DNA from 2 places in the Jeotgalibacillus haloalkalitolerans genome. Region 1 is predicted to be linked to the other one. Evidence: predicted binding sites of a transcription regulator. Region 1 holds the regulator's gene; the other holds the start of a gene.
What was found. Region 1 encodes LexA, which represses DNA repair genes until DNA is damaged. Its sites were predicted from a motif close to CGAACATATGTTCG; they were not measured.
Positions count from the first base shown of each region.

Region 2: pcrA (DNA helicase PcrA) is a predicted target of LexA. The motif match lies at 2,502-2,515, and genes of this name have one in related genera.

Region 1 is NZ_JAXQNN010000002.1:271,124-280,201, forward strand. It holds gene hflX (GTPase HflX) at 1-581, shown strand, start outside; gene UFB30_RS06195 (methionine gamma-lyase family protein) at 597-1,844, shown strand; gene UFB30_RS06200 (MerR family transcriptional regulator) at 2,167-2,553, shown strand; gene glnA (type I glutamate--ammonia ligase) at 2,586-3,920, shown strand; gene UFB30_RS06210 (alpha/beta fold hydrolase) at 4,021-4,905, shown strand; gene lexA (transcriptional repressor LexA) at 4,970-5,590, opposite strand; gene yneA (cell division suppressor protein YneA) at 5,750-6,082, shown strand; gene UFB30_RS06225 (YneB family resolvase-like protein) at 6,095-6,742, shown strand; gene UFB30_RS06230 (DUF896 domain-containing protein) at 6,816-7,049, shown strand; gene tkt (transketolase) at 7,170-9,078, shown strand, end outside.
Region 2 is NZ_JAXQNN010000006.1:139,590-148,667, reverse strand. It holds gene UFB30_RS14705 (adenine deaminase C-terminal domain-containing protein) at 1-825, shown strand, start outside; gene UFB30_RS14700 (YerC/YecD family TrpR-related protein) at 902-1,219, shown strand; gene pcrB (heptaprenylglyceryl phosphate synthase) at 1,616-2,293, shown strand; gene pcrA (DNA helicase PcrA) at 2,529-4,748, shown strand; gene ligA (NAD-dependent DNA ligase LigA) at 4,761-6,767, shown strand; gene UFB30_RS14680 (CamS family sex pheromone protein) at 6,775-7,989, shown strand; gene UFB30_RS14675 (glycogen/starch/alpha-glucan phosphorylase) at 8,268-9,078, opposite strand, start outside.

The sequences.
Region 1 (9,078 bases):
ACGCAGATTCTTATGAGGAGGATCAACTATTTGCCACGCTGGATCCGCTGTCCAGAAAGTGTATCTTACCGAGCGGATTTGAAACAATCATGACTGATACAGTAGGGTTTATTAAAGATCTGCCGACTTCCCTGATTGCTTCATTCAGATCCACTCTTGAAGAGGTAAAGGAAGCGGATTTCCTTTTACACATAGTAGATGCTTCTCACCAAAATCATGCTGACCATGAAAAAACAGTGAAGAAGCTATTGCATGAGCTTGGAATGGACCAGATCCCGAGAATGACCGTTTATAATAAAGAAGATTTGCTGTCAGAAAAGTTTGTGGCAGACCGCAGCGATCCGTTTGTGTTAATGAGTGCTGTAAAAAAAGAGAATCAGAAAGTACTGTCAGCCCTTGAAAAAGAAGTGAAGCAAGTGTTAAAGCCATATACCATGACTATCTCTTCAGATAATGGCAAGATGTTGGCGCAGCTGAAAAAGGAAAGTATGCTGATCAGCTTATCTTTTAATGAAGAAAAAGAACATTACATTGCTGAAGGGTTTATCAGTAAAGATCATCCGCTGGCAGCAAAAATATAGTGCAGGAGCGTTAAAATGAGTTATCAATATTACACAGAAGAAGCAGTAGAACTAAGTAAGAAAATCGAAGAAAAAATATCGTGGAGACACAGGGAAATTGAACAGATCGCGGAACTTAATCAGTTGAAGGTCCTGCAGGCTTTTAAAAATAACAAAATTAGTGACAGTCACTTTAATCCTAGCACTGGTTATGGATATGACGATAATGGCAGGGATGCGCTTGAAGCCGTTTATGCTGATACGTTCAAAGCAGATGCAGCCTTAGTCAGACCCCAGATTATTTCTGGGACGCATGCCATTAATATCGCGCTTTTTGGAGTATTAAGACCAGGTGATGAACTGCATTACATTACAGGGAAACCATACGATACGCTTGAAGAAATAATCGGATTAAGAGGGTCTGATAATGGCTCATTAAAAGACTTTGGTATTCACTATCAGCAGACGGACCTGAAAGATGGAAAGATCGACATTGAAACAGTTCTGAAGAATATGAATGATCATACAAAAGTTATTGGTATACAACGTTCCAAGGGCTATGCGGTAAGGCCGTCTTTTACAATAAAGGATATCCGTAAAGCTGTTTCAGAAATTAGGAAGCATTATCCGGAGGTCATTGTTTTTGTGGATAACTGTTACGGAGAATTTGTAGAAGCTGAAGAGCCGATAGAAGCAGGTGCCGACTTAATTGCCGGCTCACTTATTAAAAATCCCGGGGGAGGTCTTGCGAAAACAGGTGGTTATCTTGCCGGACAGCAAAGATTAATTGACTTATGCGCTTACCGGATGACATCCCCGGGAATTGGTGCTGAAGCAGGTGCCAGTCTGAATGCATTGCAGGAAATGTATCAGGGCTTCTTTCTGGCGCCGCATGTAGTCAGCCAGGCCCTAAAAGGTGCGGTTTATACTTCGGCTCTCTTAGAGGAAGCGGGAATGGCAACTTCACCTGCCTGGAATGACTACAGAACAGATCTGATTCAGGCTGTGGAGTTTCACGACAGGGAGAAAATGATAGCCTTTTGTCAGGGGGTACAGGAATTTTCACCGGTTAATGCACATTTTACGCCTTATCCCGATTATATGCCTGGTTATGAAGATGATGTCATTATGGCAGCGGGTACATTTGTTCAGGGATCAAGTATTGAATTATCGGCAGACGGCCCTCTGCGTCCGCCTTATGCAGCTTATATTCAGGGTGGGCTTACGTATGAGCATATAAAAATTGCCATTACAGCTGCCCTGCAAAAAATGAATTCTTTATAAATGGCTGTATAATAAAGACGAATCTGACTCAGAGCTGGGACATTAAATGTCTCGGCTTTTTTATATTGACCGATTATTTCTCCACTAAACGCACTAAGTCTCATGAATGATCATCGGTGGTATGGAACGATTCAGTATTTCTGCTGAACATTAATTCTGAATAAAAATAATTTTTATTTTAAAATTATGCATAAAACGCATGAGATAAGGGAACAAAAAACTAGTCAGGTAAATATCATGTAATAAAACCTAACATGTAGTTGACAGATAATTTAACATGTTATATAGTTAAATTGTCGACAGGCAAGAAAGGGGTTATATGATGGGCAGTGATATTAGACGCAGCATGCCACTCTTTCCAATTGGAACAGTCATGCAGCTGGCCGATTTAACCGCCCGTCAGATTCGCTACTATGAAGAGCATGGGTTAATCGCACCGGCCAGAACGGAAGGTAATCGCCGTCTCTTCTCATTAAATGATATTGATAAGCTGCTTGAGATTAAAGATTTGCTTGAGCAGGGGGTCAATATGGCTGGTATTAAGCGAATCCTGGGGGATGGCACAGAAGCCGAATCAGATCGACCTGCTAAAAAGCCGGACTTATCAGAAGGTGAATTAAGAAAACTGTTAAAACAGGAAATGATGGGTAATGGCAAGTACAGCAAAAACAGTTTAAGAGCGGGAGACCTTTCAAGGTTCTTTCGTTAAAAAATTACATAAAAAACAGGAGGAATCACACAATGAGTAAGTATTCAAGAGAAGACATTATGAAAATGGCAAAGGAACAAAATGTAAACTTTATCAGACTTCAATTTACTGATATCCTTGGTACAATCAAAAACGTTGAAATTCCTGTAAGTCAGTTAGAAAAAGCACTTGATAACAAAATGATGTTTGACGGATCATCTATCGAAGGTTTTGTGCGTATTGAAGAATCCGATATGTACCTTTTCCCTGATCTTGATACATGGGTTGTATTCCCTTGGACAGCCGGAGACGGTAAAGTTGCACGTCTGATCTGTGATATTTACAGCCCTGACGGTACACCATTTGCAGGGGATCCGCGTAACAATCTAAAGCGCGTATTGACTGAAATGGAAGAGCTTGGATTTACTGATTTCAACCTTGGACCTGAGCCGGAATTTTTCCTCTTCAAACTTGATGTAAATGGTGAACCGACACTTGAATTAAATGATAAAGGCGGATATTTTGACCTCGCACCAACAGATCTTGGTGAAAACTGCCGTCGTGATATCGTAATTGAACTTGAAAAAATGGGCTTTGAAATTGAAGCGTCTCACCACGAAGTTGCACCTGGACAGCATGAAATTGATTTCAAATACGCTGATGCAGTTTCTGCATGTGATGATATCCAGACATTTAAGCTTGTTGTTAAAACAATTGCAAGAAAGCACGGACTGCATGCTACATTTATGCCAAAACCATTATTTGGTGTTAACGGATCAGGTATGCACTTCAATATGTCATTATTTAAAGACGGAAAGAACTCATTCTTTGATGAAGGTGCAGAAAGTCAGCTAAGTGAGACAATGAAACAGTTCATGGCTGGTATTCTAAAGCACGCTTCAGGATTTACAGCTGTGACAAACCCTACTGTAAACTCATACAAGCGTCTTGTACCAGGTTATGAAGCGCCTTGCTACATTGCATGGTCTGCAAGAAACCGCAGCCCGTTAGTCAGAATCCCGGCTTCACGTGGAATGAGTACACGTGTTGAGGTTCGTTCTGTCGATCCATCTGCAAACCCGTACCTTGCAATGGCTGTAATGCTTAAAGCAGGTCTTGATGGAATTAAAAATAGTCTGACACCACCTGAATCAATTGACAGAAACATCTATGTAATGGACAAAGAAGAGCGTGAAGCTGCAGGTATTAAAGATCTTCCTGGTACTCTTTTTGCAGCCCTTGAAGAGCTTAAGAACGACCAGGTTATTATTGATGGTCTAGGAGAGCACATCTTTGAGCACTTCGTGGAAGCGAAAGAAATCGAGTGGGATATGTTCCGTACGCAGGTTCACCCATGGGAGAGAGAACAGTATTTAGAAATGTATTAATTATTCAAACCTCTGAAGCAATTTCGCTTCAGAGGTTTTTTATATGTAATCTGGTCAAAATATAAAAAGCCGGGTATATAAAGGCTAAGGGGGGATTGTAATGGCAGATTCATATAGAGGATTTAAATCAAAAGAAGGATATGAGCTGTACCAATCTGCGTATCAGAAAGTGATGAAGTTATGGGAAACACCTTATCAGGAACGTATCATTACTACTACTTTTGGAGACATTTCGGTTCTTGAGTGCGGGAACCAGGATAAGGAGCCGCTCCTCTTTTTTCATGCATTTGGTTTCAGTTCTGCGGAATGGTATAAATGTGCGGAAGAATTAGCAGATGAATTTAAGCTTTATTTTGTTGATGTGCTGGGAGAGTTTAATCAAAGTAATACAAAAGAGCATTTAAACGAACGGGAAGATTATATCATGTGGATCACAGAGCTTCTTAATGAATTGAAGATTGCAAAAGTAACTATAGTAGGTCATTCCAACGGCGGATGGCATGCGCTTAATTTTGCTATTTTAAAGCCCGACAGAGTGAAATCATTAATTGTTTTTTCACCGGCAGCTTCAATCAAAAGAATGAATCTGTCTTTCTACTCAAGGTTGCTACTAACAAACCTGATTCCGAGCGAATCAGTTATCATCAGCCAGTTCTGCAGGTGGCTCACAGTTAAGAAGGAAGAGGGGCAGGAACGGCTGTTTAAGCTTTACTATCTTGGACAAAAGCATGTGACCTGGGAGTATGTGATGACGCCCCCTAAGTTGTTTAAAGATCATGAACTCGATACATTAATGATGCCTGTCCATATCGCGGTTGGACGTGATGAAGTAATTTATGATCCATATACCTTACTTAAAAAAGCCGAAGATAAAATCAGAGGCTGTAAAACACATATGTTTGATTCAGGAGGGCATATGCTGCCAATTGAAATCCCCGGGGAGGTTTCCTCATTTATAAAAAAAGTGCTCGCTGACATAAAATGATATTAATCATGAAGCATTAAAAAAGCTGGACGCTTTGACAACTTTGTCAAAACGTTCAGCTTTTTTAATGAACCTGTCTATATACTCCTACCACTTTTCCAAGGATGGATACGTTATTTAAGATAATTGGTGCCATAGAAGAATTTTCAGGCTGGAGTCTGACATAATCCTTTTCTTTAAAGAAGCGTTTTACTGTTGCTTCATCTTCATCCGTCATTGCTACCACAATGTCCCCGTTGTTCGCAGTATTTTGTTGTTTCACAATGACAAGATCTCCGTCTAAAATGCCGGCTTCAATCATAGAATCTCCCATAATCTCTAACATGAACACAGCATCATCAGATGAAGCCAGTCTTTCAGGGAGCGGGAAATACTCCTCAACATTTTCAATTGCTGTAATCGGCGACCCGGCTGTAACTTTCCCCACAAGCGGAACGTTGACTACGCGCTGTGTCGGGATTTTATCCTCCTCGAGGGATATAACTTCAATCGCTCTCGGTTTTGTTGGATCACGCCTGATTAAGCCTTTACTTTCAAGTCTTGCAAGATGTCCATGAACGGTAGAACTTGAAGCTAGTCCAACCGCAAGGCCGATTTCACGAACGGAAGGCGGATAACCTTTGTCCTGAACTTCACGTTTAATAAAGTTTAATATATCAAGCTGTCGTTTTGATAACTTCTTCACGCTTCAGCACCTCTTTTCAGATTAAAACTTTTCTAAATTATAGCATAGCGTTTTTAAAAATACAAACATAAGTTCGAGTTTTTGTGTTGACCAAAACAAATGTTCGTATTATACTCAGATTAATAAAAGCGAACACATATTCGATGGAGGCGATTAATAATGACTGCATTGTGGAGAAAATATTCATTTGTTATTCTATTCGTGGTGACTGCGCTGTTTTTCAGTTTATTTTTAGTTTTTACCAATACAGCAAACAGTGATGCAACATACGCAGCAATTACCGTTAAAAATGGAGATACGCTTTGGGCATACGCTGAGGAATATGCAAGCCATACATCCATGACCCCGGAAAAGTTTATTGAGTGGGTAACTGAACATAATGAGCTTTCTTCTCATGTCATTGTAGCGGGAGAACAACTTGAGCTGCCGGTGCCTGAGGAAGCTTTTGATTTCAGTGAAGACGCGATACACCTGGCATCTGAACAGAAATAAGGAGTGATCGTGTTGAAAGTAATTATTTATTGCAGAGTCAGTACAGAAAAAGAAGCACAGGAAACATCACTTGCAAGGCAGGAAGAGGAGTTAAAACACCTTGCCGTCAAAATGAATTATCAGGTCGTTTCAACCATCAGTAAGAGAGAAAGCGGGTTTGATCTGGACCGTGAGGGTGTATTTGAATTACTGGATCATATACGGCTGTATGAAGCGGAAGGCCTTCTGATTCAGGATGAAACGCGTATAGGAAGAGGTAATGCAAAAATTGCTTTATTGCATACTTTGCATAAAGAAGGAATAAAAATATATACCATTGCCCATGACGGTGAGCTGCAGCTGTCTGAATCAGATTCGATGATCCTTCAGATTGTCAGTATGGTGGAAGAACACCAGAGGAAGCTACATAACCTGAAAATAAAAAGAGGGATGAAACGTGCGGTTGAGCAGGGATTTAAACCGCAGAGAAATCTTAAAAACCGTGGTAATAAAGAAGGGCGGGAAAAAATCGAAATACCCGTGGATGAAATTGTCAGGCTGCGCAGTAACGGATTGACCTTTCAGGAGATTTCATCTGTATTGAGAGGTCTCGGGCATCCTGTATCAAAAGCCACCGTTCACAGAAGGTATGTTGAATATATGGAATCAGAGATGCAATAAACAAATTACTTGTCAAATTTTCACCTTTCTTTTAACATACATAGGAGCTTACCTGAAAGAAAGGGTGAAAAACATGTTATCTGAAGACAAGATTAAAAGAATCAATGAGTTATCAAAGAAATCTAAAGAAGATACACTTTCAAAAACTGAAGCTGATGAACAGCAGGCACTTAGGCAGGAATATCTCGAGGCATTCAGAGGTTCAATGAAACAGACGATTGAAAATGTAACTGTTATTGATCCTGAGGGTAAAGATGTTACGCCGCAAAAACTTAAAGATGCAAAAAATAGGAATAAGCTGAACTAATATTTTCCTGAATTGCAGGCAGGATTTGAACTTTTTTAATAAAAAGAAGAGATGTTTGTACATCTCTCTTTTTTTTTTGTACAATAGGACGTATCACGTGAGTTAGAGAGGATGTAGATGATGTTTAACAAGACAGATGATTTAGCAATCAACACAATCAGGACATTATCAATTGATGCAATTGATAAAGCAAACTCGGGTCACCCGGGCCTGCCGATGGGGGCTGCTCCATTTGCATATACTTTGTGGACTCAGTTTATGAATCATAACCCTAAGAATCCGGACTGGTTCGACCGTGACCGCTTTGTACTTTCAGCAGGACACGGCTCGATGCTGCTTTATAGCTTACTGCATCTTTCCGGATATGATTTATCGCTTGATGAGATTAAAAACTTCAGACAGTGGGGATCTAAAACGCCAGGTCACCCGGAGTTCAAACATACAAAAGGCGTTGAAGCAACTACGGGTCCTCTTGGTCAGGGAATTGGTATGGCTGTTGGTATGGCGATGGCTGAAAAACATTTAAGTGCCAAATTTAACCGTGACGACTTTAATGTAGTTGATCATTATACTTATACATTATGTGGCGATGGAGACCTGATGGAGGGTGTGTCCTCAGAAGCTGCTTCACTTGCAGGTCACCTGAAGCTTGATAAGCTGATCGTGCTTTATGATTCAAATGACATTTCTCTTGACGGGGATCTTGACCGTTCATTCTCAGAAAGTGTGAAAAAGAGATTTGAATCTTACAATTGGCAGTATATTCGTGTTGACGATGGAAATGATGTAGCGGAAGTTGCAGATGCGATTAAGGCAGCAAAAGCTGACTCTGACCGTCCGACAATGATCGAAATTAAAACAGTGATCGGTTTTGGTTCACCAAACAGAGCAGGTACATCAAAAGCTCATGGTGCTCCACTAGGTAATGAAGAATCAATTCTTGCTAAAAAAGCGTATCAGTGGGAAGCAGAAGAGGCATTTTATGTGCCTGACGAGGTATACAAGCGATTCGAGGAACTGGTTGTAGATAATGGTGCTGAAAAAGAAAAAGAGTGGAACGAGAAATTCGAAAACTATAAATCTGCTTATCCGGAACTTGCACAGGAGCTTGAGGATGCAATGAACGGAAAGCTTGCAGATAACTGGGATAAGGACCTACCTGTTTATGAAGAAGGAAAATCCCTTGCAAGCCGTGCATCATCAGGTGAAGTGCTGAATGCCATTTCAAAGACGGTTCCAACACTGTTTGGCGGCTCAGCCGACCTTGCCGGATCAAATAACACAATGATGAAAGATGAAGCTGATTTCACACCTGAAACACCGGAAGGCAGAAACATCTGGTTTGGTGTTCGTGAATTTGCAATGGGAACTGCGCTTAATGGAATGGCGCTTCACGGAGGTCTGCGTGTGTACGGCGGTACATTCTTTGTATTCAGTGATTATGTCAGACCGGCAATCAGACTATCAGCTTTAATGGGTGTTCCGGTTACTTATGTATTTACACATGATAGTATTGCAGTTGGAGAAGACGGTCCAACGCATGAACCGATTGAACAACTGCCTTCACTCAGAGCGATGCCGGGCTTATCAGTCATTCGTCCTGCTGATGGTAATGAGGTTGCTGCTGCGTGGAAACTTTCTATGGAAGCGCAGGATCATCCGACAACACTTGTATTGACGCGTCAGGGTCTTCCTACTATGCCTGGTTCTGCAGAGAACGCTTATGAAGGTGTTAAAAAAGGAGCTTATGTCTTATCACCATCTGAAAAAGGAGAAGCTGATGTTCTTCTTCTTGCCAGCGGCTCTGAAGTGGGACTTGCGTATGAAGCTCAGCAGTCTCTTCGTGAGAAAAATATCGATGCAGCTGTTGTTTCCATGCCATCATGGGATCGCTTTGAGCAGCAGTCAGCTGATTATAAGCAATCAGTCCTGCCAAAGAATGTGAAGAAACGTTTCGCACTTGAGATGGCTTCACCACTTGGCTGGGAACGTTATACAGGTGATGAAGGTGAAGTACTTGGTATCGATA
Region 2 (9,078 bases), on a different contig from region 1:
GAAGGAGTGGAGCCGATTGAAGCGTACCATATGGCTTCTTTTGCAATCGCGAAATATTACCGTCTGGATTATATGCAGGGAATGATTGCAACTGGTCGTCTTGCTACCTTAAACATTCTGGGTGACCCGGCTAACCCTGTTCCTGAATCAGTGATGTCTAAAGGTAAATGGATCTTAAAGGATGGTCAGGAACAGGAACCGCTGTTTACACCAGACTGGTCAGACATACAACCGCTTGAGATCGACTGGACGCTTGATGCTGATGACCTGCAGTTTTCAATGCCATGCGGGATCGACATGGTCAATAACGTCATCACCAAGCCTTATTCAGTATCTATTGATGCAAGTGTGAACGAGCTTCCGCGTGATAATGATGAAAGCTTTCTTATGCTTGTGGACCGTTACGGGGAGTGGAAAATCTGTACGCTGATTAAAGGGTTTGCGAGTAATCTTGGAGGACTGGCTTCTTCTTTTTCAAGTACAGGGGATATTCTGCTGATTGGTAAGAGTAAAAAGGATCTGCTGGATGCCTTCGCGAGGATGAAGGAAATTGGAGGCGGCATTGTGCTGATGGATCAGGGAGAAATGCTTCATGAAATTCCATTGCCGCTTGGCGGTGTCATGTCAGATCAGCCGATGGAAACCCTGATTGAGGGTGAAAAGAAGCTCCGCGATGTACTGAAAGAATGCGGATACGCCTTTGATGATCCGGTTTATACACTATTATTTCTGTGCTCAACCCACTTACCTTATTTAAGAGTGACACAGCGCGGAATCTATGATGTAAAAAAGAAAACGGTACTCTTTCCAACGATAATGCGTTAAAATGTAAAAGAGTCCTATTTTTAGCTGAGCACACGTTTGCTCTTGCAATACTTTTAAAAGGAGCTGTATCTGTCTGATGCAAATCGATAAGTTAAGAGGAAAAGAACTGGACCAGCTATGCGAAGCCGTTCTTTCACTTAAAGACAAAGACGAAGCCTACCGATTCTTTGATGACTTGTGCACAATTAATGAAATACAATCTCTTGCTCAGCGCCTTGAAGTGGCACGTATGCTGCGTGAAGGGAATACCTATCATAAAATTGAAACACAAACCGGTGCAAGTACTGCAACCATCTCGCGCGTTAAGCGCTGCCTGAACTATGGTAATGATACTTACGCAATGGTTCTTGAGCGCGTTCATCAGAGTGATGACAGTGGTGAAGATAAAGAGTAATATTTTTAAGGGGGTGGGACAATGTGTCCTGCCCTCTTAATCGTTTCGCTCGTATTGTAAATTAACAACTTTGAAAAGAGTTTGTTCCAAAACAAGATATTGTAGTAAGTCATATATTGTTTTTTGTGAAATTTAAGTGCAGCGGAGCGTAAGGCGGCGACTCCACCGGGATGTGACCGACAGCTGAGACCCCACAGGCGAAGCCGAGGAGGCTTAGCGCGGTCCCCGGGGAAAGCGTCCGCCTGAAGCGCAGCGGAACGAGTAAGAAGATGAGACAGCATCAGTCCCATCTTCTTTTTTTAACGACTTTATAACTTCATCCCCACTTCTCTTTTAGAGTCACTTCTTCGGTGCTATAATAGTACGGATAATGAGTGTTCGAATGGAGGACTTGGGATGTACGATGTCCGGGAATGGAAGCATGTATTTAAACTGGACCCTAATAAAGAAATAACGGATGAAGCACTTGAAAAGATATGTGAATCAGGCACAGATGCAGTCATGGTTGGCGGTTCTGATGGTGTGACACTTGAAAATGTGCTTGATCTGATGGCGCGCGTGCGCAGATATACAGTCCCGTGTGTACTTGAGGTATCGGCTCTTGAAGCCATTACACCTGGCTACGATTTATATTTTATACCGACTGTTTTGAATACTGAGGATCCAAAATGGTTCAAAGGAATTCATCATGAAGCGGTGAAAGAACATGGGGATCTGATGAACTGGGAAGAGATTCTTGCAGAAGGCTACTGCATTTTGAATCCGGATTGTAAGGCAGCATCATTAACAGGAGCAGATGCAACAATCAGTGATGATGAGGTTATTGCCTATGCACGCATGGCTGAACACCTGTTTTCACTTCCGGTTTTCTATATGGAATACAGCGGAACTTACGGTGATCCGTCACTTGTTAAAAGAGTAAGCGGTGAATTAAAAGATACTGTCCTATTTTACGGAGGCGGTATTCAAGGTGAAAAGGAAGCCAGAGAGATGGCTGCATACGCTGACGTCATCGTAGTCGGCAATATTATTTATGATGACCTAAAAGAAGCGTTGAAAACAGTTTTAAATTAGTGCTTTATTAAAGACAGTTTCTGTTTCTGCACAGCTGATGATTGTAGCGTAAGGGGGCGGCTCGCAGGAAGGGACGTGTGAGGCCATGGCGAAGCCTGCTGACTCACCGCCCGGCCGCGGAAAGCGTCCCCCTGGAGTGAAAATCATCAGCCATCTTTAAGAAAGTTTAGATTAAAGTTGTCCGGAAGCAAATATCCGGGCTATAATAAGAACAAATGTTCGAGGTGGTGCGACGATGCAATTTTTAACAGATCGTCTGCTGAATGGAATGAATCCTGAGCAGGCAAAAGCAATTAAAGCAACAGATGGCCCGCTGCTGATTATGGCAGGTGCGGGTTCCGGGAAGACTAGAGTACTGACACACCGGATCGCGTATTTAATGATTGAAAAAGGGGTAGCGCCTTACAACATTCTGGCGATTACCTTTACAAACAAAGCTGCGCGTGAAATGAAAGACCGTGTAGGAAGCATTCTTGGCGGAGCGGCAGAGGATGTATGGATTTCAACGTTTCACTCCATGTGTGTGAGGATTTTAAGGAGAGATATTGACCGGATCGGCTATAATCGTAATTTCACGATCCTTGATTCAACAGATCAGCAGTCAGTCATCAAGCGTATTTTAAAGGATAAGAACCTGGATCCGAAGAAGTTTGATCCGCGCGGCATTCTTGCTGCAATCAGCTCAGCAAAAAATGAGCTGACAACGCCTGAGCAGTTCGCAAAGGATGCAGGCAGCTATTATGATCAGACGATCAGTGAAGTGTTTTCTGAATACCAGAAAAGGCTTCGTAAAAACTCAGCGCTCGATTTTGATGACCTGATTATGCAGACGATTCATTTATTTGAACGCGTACCTGAAGTGCTTGAAAACTATCAGCGTAAATTTCAGTATATTCACGTGGATGAGTATCAGGATACAAACAGAGCGCAGTATCTGCTTGTCAAACAGCTGGCCTCACGCTTTAAAAACCTTTGTGTAGTCGGTGACTCGGATCAGTCAATTTACCGCTGGAGAGGCGCGGATATCACGAATATCCTGTCATTTGAAAAAGACTATCCGAACGCGAAAGTAATTTTACTTGAGCAGAACTACCGTTCAACAGAAAAAATACTTGATGCGGCGAATGCCGTTATTAAAAATAACCCGAACCGTAAAGCCAAGAATCTTTGGACAGATAATAAAGGCGGACAGAAAATCACGTATGTGCGTGCAGACAGTGAACAGGGTGAAGGGCAATTTGTTGCAGGAAAAATCAATGAGCTTGTCCGTTCCGGTGTAAGAAAGCCTTCTGATTTTGCGATCCTGTACAGAACCAATGCGCAGTCCCGTGTCATGGAGGAAGTACTCATGAAATCCAATATTGAGTACACCATTGTCGGCGGTACAAAGTTCTACGACAGAAAAGAAATTAAAGACATTCTGGCTTATCTCAGACTGGTTGCCAATCCGGATGATGATATCAGCCTGATCAGAATTATTAATGTACCAAAACGCGGAGTCGGCTCCACTTCACTTGATAAGATTGCAAACTACGCGCGTGATAACGAGATGTCGATGTATAATGCGCTCGAGCTTGCAGACTTTATCGGTCTCAGCGGAAGAGCGGCAAAGACTGTACTTGAGTTCCGTGACTTTATTAAAAACTTTACCCAGATGCAGGAGTACTTATCAGTAACTGAGCTGGTGGAGGATATTATTGATAAGTCCGGTTACAGAGAATCGCTTCAGGCAGAAAAAACAATTGAGGCACAAAGCAGACTTGAAAATATCGATGAGTTTCTGTCAGTAACAAAAGCATTTGAAGAAGCGAGTGACGATAAAAGTCTGATTGCATTTTTAACAGACCTTGCCCTTGTCGCTGATATTGACCAGCTGGATAAAGATGATGCTCCGGCAGATGCCGTAACGCTCATGACGCTGCACTCAGCGAAGGGACTTGAGTTTCCTGTTGTCTTCCTGATGGGGCTTGAAGAAGGGGTATTCCCACACAGCCGCTCACTGATGGAAGAGGCTGAAATGGAAGAGGAAAGACGACTTGCTTATGTAGGCATTACACGTGCTGAAGAAGAACTGTATATCACAAATGCCCAGATGAGAACGTTATTCGGACGTACAAATATGAACCCTGTCTCAAGATTTATTGCTGAAATTCCGGCTGAATTACTTGAAGAGCCGATGAAAAAAGAAACTTCTTCAGGCAGCAGAAGCTTCGGATCACCATCAAAACCGCAGCCGAGAAAAAGTCCCGTCAGACGCCCTGCACCGCGCAACACCGGTGGCAGCGATCTGGGCTGGAGTGTCGGTGATAAAGCACAGCACGGTAAATGGGGAACAGGCACTGTTGTCAGCGTAAAAGGTGAAGGGGATTCAATGGAACTTGATATTGCATTTCCAAGTCCAACAGGTGTAAAACGCCTGCTGGCCAAATTCGCACCGGTTAATAAAGTGACATAAGGAGTTGAGCCTGTGACCGCAGAGAAAAGAGTACAGGAGCTGCATGAGCTGCTGAATCAGTACAACTATGAGTATCATGTGCTGGACAAGCCCACAGTTCCTGATGCTGAATATGATCAGTTATTGAATGAATTAAAAGAAATAGAAGAATCGCACCCTGAGCTTGCTACTTCCGATTCCCCGACTCAGCGTGTCGGAGGAGCGGTACTTGAGCAATTTTCAAAGGTGACCCACAAGACCTCCATGCTGAGCCTTGGAAACGCCTTTAACGAAGAAGATCTGAGAGACTTCGATCGAAAGGTGAGAGAGGTGGCAGGAGACAGTGCAATGTACAGCTGCGAGCTCAAAATTGATGGCCTTGCAGTGTCACTCAGATATGAAGATGGCCTGTTTGTGCAGGGCGCGACCAGAGGAGACGGATCAGTCGGGGAAGACATTACGGCAAACCTGAAAACAATCCGTTCTATTCCGCTCCGTCTGAAAAAGCCGCTTTCCATTGAAGTCCGTGGAGAAGCATTTATGCCAAAGTCCTCCTTTCTCAAGCTGAATGAAGAAAGAGAAAAGAAGGAGGAAGCACTTTTTGCAAACCCGAGAAATGCCGCAGCGGGATCACTCAGACAGCTTGATCCACGGATTGCTGCTTCCAGAAACCTTGATATCTTTCTTTATGCCATTGGAGACCCCGGCGATACAGGTGTCAGGTCACAAAGCGAAGGAATGAAGCTGCTTAATGAGATGGGACTGAAGACCAACCCTGAACGGAAAATGTGCAGCTCCATTGATGAAGTCATGGATTATATCGGGGAATGGACTGAAAAAAGAGCAGACCTTTCCTATGATATAGATGGCATTGTCATCAAAGTGGACTCACTTGATCACCAGGAGGAGCTTGGCTTTACAGCGAAAAGTCCAAGGTGGGCGATTGCGTATAAGTTTCCTGCAGAAGAAGTCGTAACCGTTCTTCATGACATTGAACTGAGCATAGGCAGAACTGGCGTTGTTACACCTACTGCACTGCTTGAGCCTGTCAGGGTGGCAGGTACAACGGTCCAGCGCGCTTCACTTCATAATGAAGACCTGATCCGGGAGAAGGATATCCGTATTGGCGACCATGTCGTTATTAAAAAAGCAGGAGATATTATTCCTGAAGTTGTCAGCGTGATCACTGACAAACGGACTGGTGAAGAAAAAAAGTTCAATATGCCAACGCACTGCCCTACCTGTGAGAGTGAGCTTGAACGGCTGGAAGGGGAAGTCGCACTGCGCTGTCTGAATCCGAAATGTCCTGCCCAGCTGCAGGAAGGACTGACGCACTTTGTATCACGTAATGCAATGAACATTGATGGACTGGGCGAGAAAGTGATTGCACAGCTTTACCAGAGTGAATTAATTCAGGATGTTGCGGATCTTTACCGTTTAACAAAAGAGCAGCTCATCGGTCTTGACCGTATGGGCGAAAAATCAGCTGATAATCTGCTGAACGCAATTGAAGCATCAAAAAATAATTCAATGGAAAAGCTTTTGTTCGGTCTCGGAATCCGTCATGTAGGAGCCAAAGCTGCAAGAACAATTGCAGAACATTTCAGATCAGTAGATGCTTTAAAAGAAGCATCGGCAGAAGAATTGTGTCAAATTGATGAAATTGGTAACAAAATGGCCGATGCAATCGTCACATACTTTGAGAACGAAGAAGTACTTGAGTTAATAGAAGAGCTGCGTGAAAACGGCGTCAACCTTACTTATACAGGCCCGGTAAAGCAGAAAGCTGAAGACATTGATTCCGCTTTTGCAGGGAAAACAATTGTCCTGACTGGGAAATTAGCTCAATTGACACGCGGAGATGCAAAAGAGAAAATTGAATTACTTGGCGGAAAAGTAACCGGCAGTGTCAGTAAGAAAACAGATCTGTTAATTGCCGGAGAAGATGCAGGCTCCAAGCTGACGAAAGCACAGGAGTTAAATATACCAGTCTGGGATGAAGACCAGCTGGTAGAAGAAATCACAAAACAAGAGGTGTAGCAGTTACATGAAAAAATGGTTAGCCGCTGCGACGGGTACTGCACTGCTGATGAGCGGCTGTACGCCGTCTTTTCAGCAGGAAGATGAAGTTGTGCAGGAAAATGCCCCGGAGAACAGTGAAGAGCAGACGGTCATTATCCCTAATTTCCAGATATCTGATGAATACTACCGGACATTGCTCCCATACGAAGCATCACCATCTAGAGGGATGGTCGTTAACAATCTGAATACAAATTACGATATAGCTGAGTTTGAAAATGGCTTAATGCGTGTGGCCCAGCAGAATTTTTCACCTGAAGAGTATTTCTTTCAGGCAGGACAATTCCTGGAGAGTGATACAATCTCAAGCTGGTTAAACCGTGAATTTACAGACGAACAGCTTGCAGAATATGATATGGAACCTGAAGAAAATATCGGTTTGAACCCTGTTGATAATGGAGAAGGAACCCGTGCAGAAAGAGCAGAGAGAAGTCCGATCTATTTAGCGCATATCCTTGAGCATAACTATTTCGTCAAATCAGCTGAGGATGAATCAAAAGTAAGGCTGGGTGGTATCGTCATTGGTCTTGCGATGAACTCAGTGTATTACTATAACAATGATGGCGATCCTTTTGGTCCGACATTTGAAGAAAATATTCCTCAAAGCAGGCTTGAAGAAGAAGGTCAGGCGATGGCAGCAGAAGTCGTTTCACGTATCCGTGAGATCGGAGCCAATGATCCTGAAAAGGCAGAGCTTGCAGAAGTACCGATTACTGTTGCTTTATTTAAGCAGGAGCCTACAAGCACAGTGATTCCGGGTAACTTCTTTGGATACGCAACAGCAGATGGCGGCAGTAATGAGCTTGGTAGCTGGAATGAAATGAATGAAAACTATGTTTTGTTCCCCTCACAAGAAGCAAGAGATAATTACAGGGATGATGAGACAGCGTTCCTGAACTTCAAACAGGACATTGAAACGTATTTCCCTAACTTTAATAGTGTCATTGGGACAGGTCTTTACCGCGGTGACCAGCTGGCACAATTGCAGATTGATATTCCAATTCAGTTTTATGGGAAATCAGAAATTGTCGGCTTTACTCAGTATATTGCCGGAAGATTAATAGATTTGTTCCCGGAATACTTTGATATTGAAGTCAGCATCACATCAATAAATGGACCCGAAGCATTGATCATTAAAGAGCCTGATGATACAGAGCCGTTTGTTCATATTTATGAGCAGTAGGTGACGCATAATAAACCGGTGATTTCCGCTTCAGGCGGGAGGCTTTCCAGGCAAGCAGTGATTTGATAATAGAAAAAGCTGCTGGAAATAAATGATAAGATTTATTGGAGTGCAGCGGAGCGTAAGGTGGCGACTCCGGGACGATTAGTTGGAAGCTGAGACCCCGCAAGCCGCAGGCTGAGGAGGCTCAGCAACAACCGTCCGGAAAGCGTCCGCCTGAAGCGCAGCGGAACGGTAAAAGGGTGAGACATAAAGTTGTCTCACCCTTTTTTTTATCACTATAAATTCCAAATCTCATCCGCATACTGCTGTATTGTCCGGTCGCTTGAAAAGTAGCCGGAGCGTGCAATATTATGGATACTTGAAGTCAGCCAGCGCTTTCTGTCCTGGTACGCTGAAGATGTAAGCTCCTGGGCGCGGACATAAGCGTCAAAGTCCTTCAGCAGGAAATACTGATCATTTTCCATCAAAAGAGAATCAGCAATCATTTCAAAATCATAGAAGGTATCCGGGAAAAAGCCGGAAGTGAGCTGATCAATGATTTTTTTAATTCTTGGATCTCCATGATAGTAATCATAGGAATGATAACCGCCGTGCTTTTCATACTTCATGACTTCCTGGGCAGTCAGACCGAAAATAAAGATATGCTCAGGACCCGTCAGCTCTTCGATTTCCACATTGGCACCGTCCAGTGTCCCCAGTGTCAGCGCGCCGTTCATCATGAATTTCATATTACCGGTTCCGGAAGCTTCCTTACTGGCAGTAGAGATCTGTTCGCTGATATTTGTAGCCGGAATAATCTTTTCTGCAAGTGATACTCTGTAGTTTTCAAGGAAAACAACAGTTAGATAATCCTTCGATACTGGATCATGATTCACAAGGGCCGCAACTGAATGAATCAGTTTGATAACCTTTTTTGCATAATGATAACCAGGTGCCGCTTTTGCTCCGAAAATAAATGTCTGCGGGTGTGGCTTGAACGAGCTGTCTTCTTTCATTCTGTTATACAGGTGCATCACGTGCATAATGTTTAACAGCTGTCTTTTATATGCATGAAGTCTTTTAATCTGTACATCAAAAATAGAATCA